DNA from 3 places in the Agrobacterium sp. 22-221-1 genome. Region 2 is predicted to be linked to each of the others. Evidence: riboswitches for the same ligand, from Rfam matches in the RefSeq annotation. Region 2 holds a riboswitch; each other region holds the start of a gene.
The links. Region 2 has a riboswitch for cobalamin ahead of bluB (5,6-dimethylbenzimidazole synthase). Riboswitches for the same ligand answer to the same signal wherever they lie in the genome.
Positions count from the first base shown of each region.

Region 1: it holds a riboswitch for cobalamin, as region 2 does, so the genes downstream of both, ACQZ5N_RS05400 (ABC transporter substrate-binding protein) here and bluB (5,6-dimethylbenzimidazole synthase) in region 2, are expected to answer to the same signal.
Region 3: it holds a riboswitch for cobalamin, as region 2 does, so the genes downstream of both, nrdH (glutaredoxin-like protein NrdH) here and bluB (5,6-dimethylbenzimidazole synthase) in region 2, are expected to answer to the same signal.

Region 1 covers NZ_JBNWCL010000002.1:424,707-427,976, reverse strand. The annotation lists gene argE (acetylornithine deacetylase) at 1-651, opposite strand, end outside; gene ACQZ5N_RS05405 (GNAT family N-acetyltransferase) at 855-1,733, shown strand; cobalamin riboswitch at 1,773-2,007, shown strand; gene ACQZ5N_RS05400 (ABC transporter substrate-binding protein) at 2,166-3,197, shown strand; gene ACQZ5N_RS05395 (FecCD family ABC transporter permease) at 3,194-3,270, shown strand, end outside.
Region 2 covers NZ_JBNWCL010000025.1:4,513-7,782, forward strand. The annotation lists gene ACQZ5N_RS24355 (DUF2865 domain-containing protein) at 1-265, shown strand, start outside; gene bluB (5,6-dimethylbenzimidazole synthase) at 460-1,176, opposite strand; cobalamin riboswitch at 1,254-1,435, opposite strand; gene ACQZ5N_RS24365 (TolB family protein) at 1,636-2,466, opposite strand; gene ACQZ5N_RS24370 (glyoxalase superfamily protein) at 2,655-3,032, shown strand.
Region 3 covers NZ_JBNWCL010000007.1:312,894-316,163, reverse strand. The annotation lists gene ACQZ5N_RS13835 (ATP-binding cassette domain-containing protein) at 1-222, shown strand, start outside; gene ACQZ5N_RS13830 (nucleoside triphosphate hydrolase) at 219-848, shown strand; cobalamin riboswitch at 982-1,206, shown strand; gene nrdH (glutaredoxin-like protein NrdH) at 1,463-1,684, shown strand; gene nrdI (class Ib ribonucleoside-diphosphate reductase assembly flavoprotein NrdI) at 1,697-2,095, shown strand; gene nrdE (class 1b ribonucleoside-diphosphate reductase subunit alpha) at 2,107-3,270, shown strand, end outside.

The DNA of each region.
Region 1 (3,270 bases), on a different contig from region 2:
CTCGGTGAGAGCCTGTGCGGTCTCGACCGCCTTTGCCATGATGCCGGTCATCAGATGAATGGCGTTCACGCCCTGATCCGGCCGCGAGGAATGGCCGGAGCGACCGCGAATGGTGATGCGTGCGGCGGCCTTGCCCTTGTGGGCGCGCACGGCGCGCAGATTGCTCGGTTCGCCGATGATCGCACCCGCCGGTTTTGCGCATAGCTCCGGCAATCGGGCGATGAGATGGGGAACGCCGCGGCAGCCCGCCTCCTCGTCATAGGAAAAGGCGATGTGAACGGGCCGCTTCAGCGCCATGCGTGAAAATGCCGGTACTGCGGCGAGAACCGTGGCCAGAAACCCTTTCATGTCGGTGGTTCCGCGTCCGTAGAGGCGCTCGCCTTCGGTTCTCAGCGTGAAGGGATCGGAGGACCATTCCGGCTCACCGGCAGGCACCACATCCATATGGCCGGACAGGATGTATCCGCTGGCATCGGTCGGGCCGAAGCTGGCAAAGAGATTGGCGCGGTCGCCCTCCGGGCCGGCAAGCAGCGATACTTTCGCGCCGTGGCTTTCCAGATAATCGGCGATCCATCCGGCGATGTCGCCATTGGCGGTTCCGACCACCGACGGGAAGCCGACAAGACGCTCCAGAATGTCGATTGCGTTCATGGCTGTCTCCGTCGCTTCAACGCCGAAAAGCTTAGAGCGGCCTGCGGCGTTTATCTGCTGAAATACGGGTGATTTCAGTAGATTGTTGTGTCCTTCCAGCGCTTTCGGAAAATTCCTGCTGACGAGGCTGGTTATCTTCGGATGTCGTGAGCTGGGCTACCGGGATCAAGGTTCCGCGCCGGAGGGAATGAGAGCCGTTTGTCATGGAGCTGCTCAAAGTCGATAGTTTCGAGTTGCGGACAGTGGATATCGCCGATGTGGAGGCCGATCATCTACATGCTTTGTCCATGGCTGTAGGATGGCGATATCACGCGAACGAATGGTGTTTCCTACGGCAGTGCGGCGTTGGCCTTGCCGCGCTTGACGAAATCGATCGCGTTGTCGCAACGGCAATGCTGTTTCCCTATGATGAGGGTTTCGCGACGGTCGGCATGGTCATCGTTTCTCCCCGTTTGCAGGGGCAGGGCGTCGCACCATGGCTGGTGGGCCAGCTCACTGCGGGTTACCCTGACGCCGCCCTGCGGTTGAACGCCACGGAAGTCTCGCGACGGCTTTTCGCACGGCTGGGTTTTGCCGGAGATACGGAAAAAGTACATCTCCTGCGCGGCAAGGCGCGCTGCCCTGCCGAGATGCCGACGCTTGGAAGAAAACAGAGAATCGAGCCGCTGTCCGAGGATCATTTGTCCGCCGTGGCGGATCTGGATCGGGCGGCTTTCGGCGTTTCGCGCCGGGGCGTCCTGCACCGCCTTCTCCGGGAAAATACGGGTTACGGCCTGTTCGAGGCCGATCGTCTTGCCGCCTTTGCATTGCGGCGTGCGGCGGGACGGGGCCATATTGTCGGTCCGGTCGTTGCCGGTGACGAGGCGGATGCGATTGCGCTGGTGAGGCGACATTTTTCCGATCTCGACGATCAGCTTGTCCGTCTCGATGCCGTGCGGGATAGCGGTCTTCTGACCGAGTTCCTGGCGCAATCCGGGCTGGTGGTGATCGAAACGCTCACCGCCATGTCGAAAGGCGCGCCGCAACCGGCAGGCTCCGGCTCCGCAAAGATTTTCGCCCTGGCGGGCCCGTCTTTGTGCTGAGGTGCGGCACTATCGCAATTGACGCCCCGCCTCTTGCCCCTTATGTGAGAAAGCGACGGTTCCTGCAGCCGAAAGGCGAAGGGATTAATAGGGAACATGGTGCGGGCGGTCTTTTTCGCCCAATGCCGTGGCTGCCCCCGCAACTGTAAGCGGATTGTCGTTCATCCCCGTGACGCTTCAAGGCGTCATGCCACTGTATTCTCCGGAATGCGGGAAGGCAGATGAGTGACGCAAATCCGTGAGCCAGGAGACCTGCCGTCGAAATATAAACCATCGTTACGGGCGGGGAAGCCCGGAGGAGGAGATTGTAATGTTATTTCATAACATTTCGTTTGCGTCCTATTGCCGTTCTCCGTACAAGACGTCCCGCTGTTGCTGCGCGTTCTGACGCCTGCTGCTCTGGAATAAGATTTACTTTCGACTGGAGAACACATGTTTCATTCTAGACGCCTGCCGGTCCATGCCGGCTTTCTGGCCGCTGCGCTTGCGGTTTTGCCTGTCGCCGCCGCCAATGCTGCCGAAACCACCTATCCCCTGACGATCAACAGCTGCGGTCAGGAGATCACCTTCAAGCAGGCACCCGCCCGCACCGTGTCCGTCGGCCAGAGCACAACCGAGGTTCTTTACCTCCTCGGCCTCGCCGACAAGGTGGTCGGCACGGCGCTGTGGATCGGTCCGGTTCTGAAGGGCTACGAAGAGGCCAATGCCAGGGTCGAGCGTCTGGCTGACAATGATCCGAGCTTCGAGGCGGTCATCGGCAAGAAGCCGGACCTCGTGACGACGCAGTTCCAGTGGCAGATCGGCCCGGAAGGCGTTGTCGGAACACCGGCGCAATTCGCCGAGCTCGGGGTTCCCGTTTATACCTCGCCCGCCGATTGCATGGGCAAGGACAATTCCGGCGGCGGCGACGGCGTGCGCAACACCGTCTTCACCATGGATCTGATCTACCAGGAAATCCGCGATCTCGCCAAAATCTTCAACGTGCAGGATCGCGGTGAAGAGGTCGTTGCCGACCTGAAGAAGCGTGAAGAAGCCGCCCGCGCCAAGATCGCCTCGGCAAATGGCAAGCTTTCTGCCGTCTTCTGGTTCTCCAGCGCCGAGCTGGATATCGATCCCTATGTGGCTGGCCGCAATGGCGCTCCCGGCTACATCATGTCCGCGCTGGGGTTGAAGAACGTCATCGAAAGCGATGAAGAATGGCCGACCGTCGGCTGGGAAACCATCGCCAAGGCAAATCCCTCCATCATCGTTGCCGGCAAGATGGATCGCCGCCGTTTCCCCGCCGATGATGTCGCCGTCAAGCTGAAGTTCCTCGCCACCGATCCCGTGGCCAGCATCATGCCCGCCGTCAAGGAAGGTCATGTGTTCGAGATGGATGCGCAGGCGATGAACCCGACCATTCGCACCATTGAAGGCATCGAAACGCTGGCCGAGGCGATTTCGGCTGCCGGCCTCGCCAAGTGAACGGTCTTTCCATCCATCTCGGCAGGGTAGGGCTGGCTTTTGCCGCGCTCGCCCTGCTGCTCGTCGCGCTGAT
Region 2 (3,270 bases):
GCAAAAGCAGGAAGAGGCCGCCCGGCCGCAGCCCGAAAAACCCTATTCCGGCATCACCACCATTCCATCACCGCAAGCTGACAAGGCTGAGAAACCCGCCGAACAGCAACAGGCCGCCAAGCCGCCGGAACAGCCCGTTCCCGAACGCGACTATGACCCGAACGACAGCCGCGTCCGCGTCATAGGCCCGAAGTTCTTACCCGACCAGACGGGCCGGATCGACCTGAAGAACCCGGCATTGAAGGGTATACAGCCGCAGCAGTGACATACATCGCGGAGCGAGCGCGCTCCCCTTGCTTCTTCTCCCCGAGGGGGAGAAGTCCGCGGCAGCGGGATGAGGGGGCGGCGTCAGCGATATTCGGAGAGCTTGCCCCCTCATCCGACCCTTCGGGCCACCTTCTCCCCGGCGGGGAGAAGAAACACGCGGCAACGTCCCGCCTTATTCACAGGCCTCCGCTTCTACACCCCGCCCCAGCGGTTACGAAACACCAGTTCCTCCAGCGGCACGCGCTGCCGCCAGCCCTTCACCGCCAGTTCCGGCTCGTTATAGAGCGCATCGACACGGCCGAGGCAAAGCCAGGCGACGATTTCGATATGGTCGGGAATATCGAGAATGGTGCGAATGTCGCTATCGTGGAAAATGCTGACCCAGCCGACGCCGATGCCTTCGGCGCGCGCCGCGAGCCAGAGATTCTGGATGGCGCAGACGGTGGAATAAACATCCGTGCGCGGATTATGGGTGCGGCCCAGCACCACCTTGCCGCCGCGCGTCGGATCGCAGGTGACGCAGATGCTGAGCGGCGCCTTGCGGATGCCTTCAAGCTTGAGACTGCGATAAAGCGCCTGCTGCTCGCCCGTAAACATCGCCGCCGCCTCCTCATTGGCGCGGCTGAAGGCCACGAAGGCCGCCTGACGGATCGCGCCATCGGTGACGAGGGTGAAATTCCACGGCTGCATGAAACCGACCGAGGGCGCGGAATGGGCCGCCTTCAAAAGACGCTCCACCAGATCGTCCGGCAGCGGGTCCGGCAGGAACTGGTCGCGCACGTCGCGACGGGTCTCGATGGCACGATAAATCGCCTCGCGTTCCTCACAGGAAAACGGGCGGGCGGGCGAGAGCGCATGATCGAACGAACTGGCGCAGGGCGGATTGCTTACGGACGAATCGGCTGGCATCGTTTATCCCCAACAATGCGAAGGCCGGGCGCAAATGCGCACCCCGCCTCGACAACAACCTGCCGCCGTCCGCGCGGTTCGGTCTATCCCGTCAGGCCGGTCTTCTGACTAGGCTTCATCCGCCCTTTTCGCCTTCCCGAATTGCTCCAGTGGCTTTAAAAAAGAACGTCCGCCTCACAGCGCTGGGCACGTTCCGGTCTTTCACCGGATTCCCGATTCTCCCGCCGCAACGGCGGGCACCTGACAGGCAAGCTATGGGCAAAAAAGTTTGCGAATGCAAGCTTCTTTGCGGGCGATGCGGCGATGTGACCATGGCACCCCTCACCTCCGTCATTCCGGCCTTGAGCCGGAATCCAGCCAGCCCAAGTCCTTGGGCTGAGAGGAGTCTTTTCGCCGCGCAGACGCGCGTCGACTGGTTTCCGGCTCAAGGCCGGAATGACGGGTCCTCCTTTTACCGCATCATTCCACCGGGAAATACCTGACATAAGCGAACTCATCCCCATCCGGTGACCAGTTGGGCGAGTTCATCGTGCCCTGCCCGCCGAAAAGTTCGAACAGCGTCTCGGCATTGCCGCCATCCATATCCATCAGCCGCACCCGCACATCGAGATCGCGCGGATGATCGAAGACATCGCCGTCATAGGAAACGAACACCACCTTGTCTCCCTTGGGAGACGGGTGCGGAAACCAGTCGCCATAGAGGCTGTCGGTGATGCGCTCGACGGCGGAGCCATCCACCCGCACGCGCCAGATCTGCATCCGCCCGGTGCGGCTGGAATTGAAATAGATCCACTCACCGTCAGGCGAATAATCCGGCCCGTCATTGCGGCCTTCGCCATGGGTCAGCCGCGTCTCGGCACCGCTTGTTATATCCATCGAATAGATGTCGAAGACCTGATCGCGAATGCCGCAATAGGCAAAACCTTTCCCATCCGGCGACCAGCCATGCCAGTAAGAGGGAAGATTTTTCGTCATCAGCCGTGGCGCGCCGCCCGTCGAGGCCATGAGATAAATGGCGCTCTTGCCGAATTCCACCTTGTCGGAAATGGCGTAGCGCGAACCATCCGGCGAAATGCCGTGATCGTTGTTGCAGAGCGTCGCAAAGCCGGTATCGACCTTTTCCGGCGACGCATCACCGGCAAGGGACAGGCGGTAAAGCAGCCCTTCGCTGTTCAGCAGCAGATATTTTCCATCCGGCGACCAGTTCGGTGCTTCGAAAAGATCGGGCGTCTGCCACACCACCCGCATCTGCCGGGTGCGGATGTTGAAGATTTCGATGGAGCTGCGCATTCTGCCTCCCGGGCGTGTCCGTGTCTCGTTCAAAGCGCCCGGTGCAGACATTCCGTTTGCATCCGCCATCGCCATGATTATGATCCTAGGGCGGCAGGCACCGTCCTGCAAATTCAAACCGGAAAAAACGCCAGCGCTCCGGCACCGTCCGCGACCCTTGCCGTTTCTCCTAAAACCGAGGTTCCGCGATGAATACCATCGCCGATCACGGCATCCGCTTCGGCCGGATCGCCGCAATGCTTCCTGTCAAAAACATCGAAAAGGCCCATGATTTTTATGTCGGTGTTCTAGGCTTTGAAAAGACCTCCGAAAACGGCACCCCCGTCGGCTTCATGATCCTCAAACAGGGCAATGCCGAGCTGCACCTGACATTGCAGCCCACCCACAAGGCGGCACCCTTCAATGTGGCGCATATGATGGTGAGCGATGTCGATGCGCTGCATGCGCTCTGCAAGAGCCAGGGCTTGCGCATCATCAAGGGCCTGCAGGACAAGGATTACGGCCTGCGCGCCTTTGTGTTTGAAGACCCGGATGGCAACCGCATCGATGTGGGGCAGGTTATTTGAGATGAGCGAACGGCGCGGGGTTTTCTCCGCGCCGCTTGCTTAAACACGAAGGCTTTTTGTGGAACGAGCGCATGCCCCTTGTTTCTTCTCCCCGCCCGGGAGAAGTCCGCGGCAGCGGGATGAGGGGGCAAGGGCAGTGAGTTACGGCAGCGTTGCCCCCTCATCCGACCCTTCGGGCCACCTTCTCCCGGGCGGGGAGAAGAAACGCACGGCAACGCCGGGCAAAACATCTCCCTAC
Region 3 (3,270 bases), on a different contig from region 2:
CGGCGTGTTCTGGAGCTTATTCTGGATGTGCGCTCGAGAGGCCTGCCGATCGTCCTCATCTCGCACAACATGCCGCATGTCTTCGAGGTCGCGGATCGCATCCATATCCACCGGCTCGGCAAGCGCCTGTGTGTCATAAATCCGAAGGACTACTCCATGTCCGACGCCGTCGCCTTCATGACTGGCGCCAAGGAAGCGCCGAAGGAAACGCTTGCCGCATGACGCTGAAGCTTGAAACGATCGCCGAAGACGTTCTTCGGCGGGCAGAAGGTAAATTCCGTTTTATCGTCGCCATTGCCGGTCCCCCTGGGGCCGGCAAATCCACGCTGGCGGATGCCCTTTGTGATGCTTTGCTGGCACGGGGCGAAACGGCCGCCGTCCTGCCCATGGATGGCTTCCATATGGACAATGGCATCCTTGAAGAGCGGGGGCTGCTGCCGCGAAAAGGCGCGCCGGAAACATTCGACGTGCGCGGTTTCCTCGATATCGTCTGCGCCGTCCGCAAGGGCGAGCAGGAGGTGCTTGTTCCGGTTTTCGACCGCTCCCGTGAAATCGCCATAGCGTCTGCTCGTGCGGTTGCGCCGGAAACACGCTTTATCCTTGCTGAAGGCAATTATCTGCTGCTGGACGAGGCGCCGTGGACAACTCTTTCCACAAGCTTCGACCTCACCATTTTTGTAGGGCCGTCCGTCGTGGTGCTTGAGGAGAGGCTGCGGAAAAGGTGGCTGGGCTATGGTCTCGACGAGGCCCAGATCCACGCCAAACTTTTCGAAAACGATCTTCCGAACGGAAAAAGGGTGATCGAAAACGCCCGTCCCGCCGATATCCGCATCGATATCTGGGAATAGATTAACGCTTTTCTCTCTTTGGGCGGCGGCGAGCATGTGCTGTTAAGCCTTTGTTGACCATGTGTTGAATCTTTTTGATCCACAGGGCGGGGCTTTTGTGTGTCTATTCATTGACGCGAAAATTTCCTCATATACTATATGTGGTGTTCGAGGTTCTTCCGATTCGCAAGAGTCGGGAGCTAAGACGGGAATTCGGTGCGTAACGCCATCAAAGGTGAAGCAATGCCGAAACTGCCCCCGCAACTGTAAGCGGTGAGCATCGTTCCGATTTGGGTCACTGGAGCCAAAAGCTCCGGGAAGGCCGGAATAGATGTTGTGACCCGCAAGTCAGGAGACCTGCCTTGAGCGCAAACGTCCACGGGCGGGGTGTCCGGAGGAAGGTGTATGACGCAAATGATTTGCGTGCGCCCTTTTCTGCCCCCTCCAGAACAAGCTTCGGGGTGAAGTCATGCCAGTTCATTTGTTTGAGTTGCTGCGCTCGTCGGCGTAGAGAGTGATTTTACGCGGCTAAAAGCCGCGCACGCCCACCCCAATGACAGATCCATCGCCGCCCGATTGTAATTGCAATCGGCAATGTTGAGCCGTGTCCGAAACCGGCTTCGAAAGAGGAAATCATGACCGTCACCGTTTACAGCAAGCCCGCCTGCGTCCAATGCACCGCCACCTATCGCGCTCTCGACCGCATCGGCGTCCCCTATGAGATTGTCGATATTTCCGAAGATGCGGATGCGCTCGATCATGTCCGCGGTCTCGGTTACATGCAGGTTCCGGTGGTCGTTGCCGGCGAACGCCATTGGGCGGGTTTCCGGCCGGATATGATCGGCTCTATCAGCTGAGGCGGCGGGGCGATGGGCCTGATCGTCTATTATTCCAGCCGCTCTGAAAACACCCATCGTTTCCTTCTGAAACTGGGACGGCGTCTGTTTCGCCTGCCGCTCGGCGCGGAGGAAGATGTTCCCCATGTGTCTGAGCCCTATGTGCTCGTCACCCCCACCTATGGGGGCGGCGGGACGAAAGGTGCCGTGCCGAAACCGGTCATCCGGTTTTTGAACCAGCCCTCCAACCGAAATCTTATTCGCGGCGTCATCGCGGCGGGAAACACGAATTTTGGCGCAGCTTTCGCATCCGCCGGAGATATCGTCTCGCGCAAATGCGCCGTGCCGTTTCTCTATCGCTTCGAGCTTCTCGGCACGGAGGAAGATGTCGCCAACGTCAAACATGGATTGGAACGATTTTGGACACGCTGACCTCGAGCGCCATGCGCAAGGACGCCAAACAGCCGGCAGCCGCAACCCAGAAACCGCTCGATGCGGCTCTGGACTACCACGCGCTGAACGCGATGCTGAACCTTTACGACGAGAACGGAAAGATCCAGCTCGACAAGGATCGCCTGGCCGCCCGGCAATATTTCCTCCAGCACGTCAACCAGAATACCGTCTTTTTCCATAACCTCAGGGAAAAGCTCGATTATCTGGTGACTGAGGGATATTACGAACAGGAAGTGCTGGATCAGTATTCCTTCAATTTCGTCCGTGACCTCTATGACGAAGCCTATGCCCGGAAGTTCCGCTTCCCGACCTTTCTCGGCGCCTTCAAATATTACACTTCCTACACACTGAAGACCTTCGACGGAAAACGTTATCTGGAGCGTTACGAGGATCGCGTCTGCATGGTGGCGCTGGCCCTTGCGCGTGGCGATGAGCAGCTTGCCCGCAATCTGGTCGATGAAATCATTTCAGGCCGCTTCCAGCCGGCAACGCCGACCTTCCTCAACGCCGGCAAGAAGAGCCGTGGTGAGCTGGTCTCGTGTTTTCTGCTGCGTGTGGAAGACAATATGGAAAGCATTGGTCGCTCTATCAATTCGGCGCTGCAGCTTTCCAAGCGCGGTGGCGGCGTGGCGCTGTCCTTAACCAATATTCGCGAATTCGGAGCGCCGATCAAACAGATCGAAAACCAGTCTTCCGGCGTTATTCCCGTCATGAAGCTGCTGGAAGATTCTTTTTCCTATGCCAACCAGCTTGGCGCGCGCCAGGGTGCCGGCGCGGTCTATCTGCATGCCCACCACCCGGATATCATGCGCTTCCTCGATACCAAGCGCGAAAACGCCGACGAAAAAATCCGCATCAAAACCCTGTCGCTCGGCGTGGTGATCCCCGACATCACTTTCGAACTCGCCCGCAACAATGAGGATATGTATCTGTTCTCGCCCTATGACTTGGAGCGTGTCTATGGCGTGCCGTTGACCGAGATTTCGGTCAGCGAAAAATATCATGAAATGGTTGCCGACAGCCGCATCCGCAAGAAGAAGATCAAGGCGCGCGAATTCTTCCAGGTGATCGCCGAAATCCAGTTCGAGAGCGGTTACCCCTATATCATGTTCGAGGATACGGTGAACCGCGCCAATCCGGTTGCCGGCCGCATC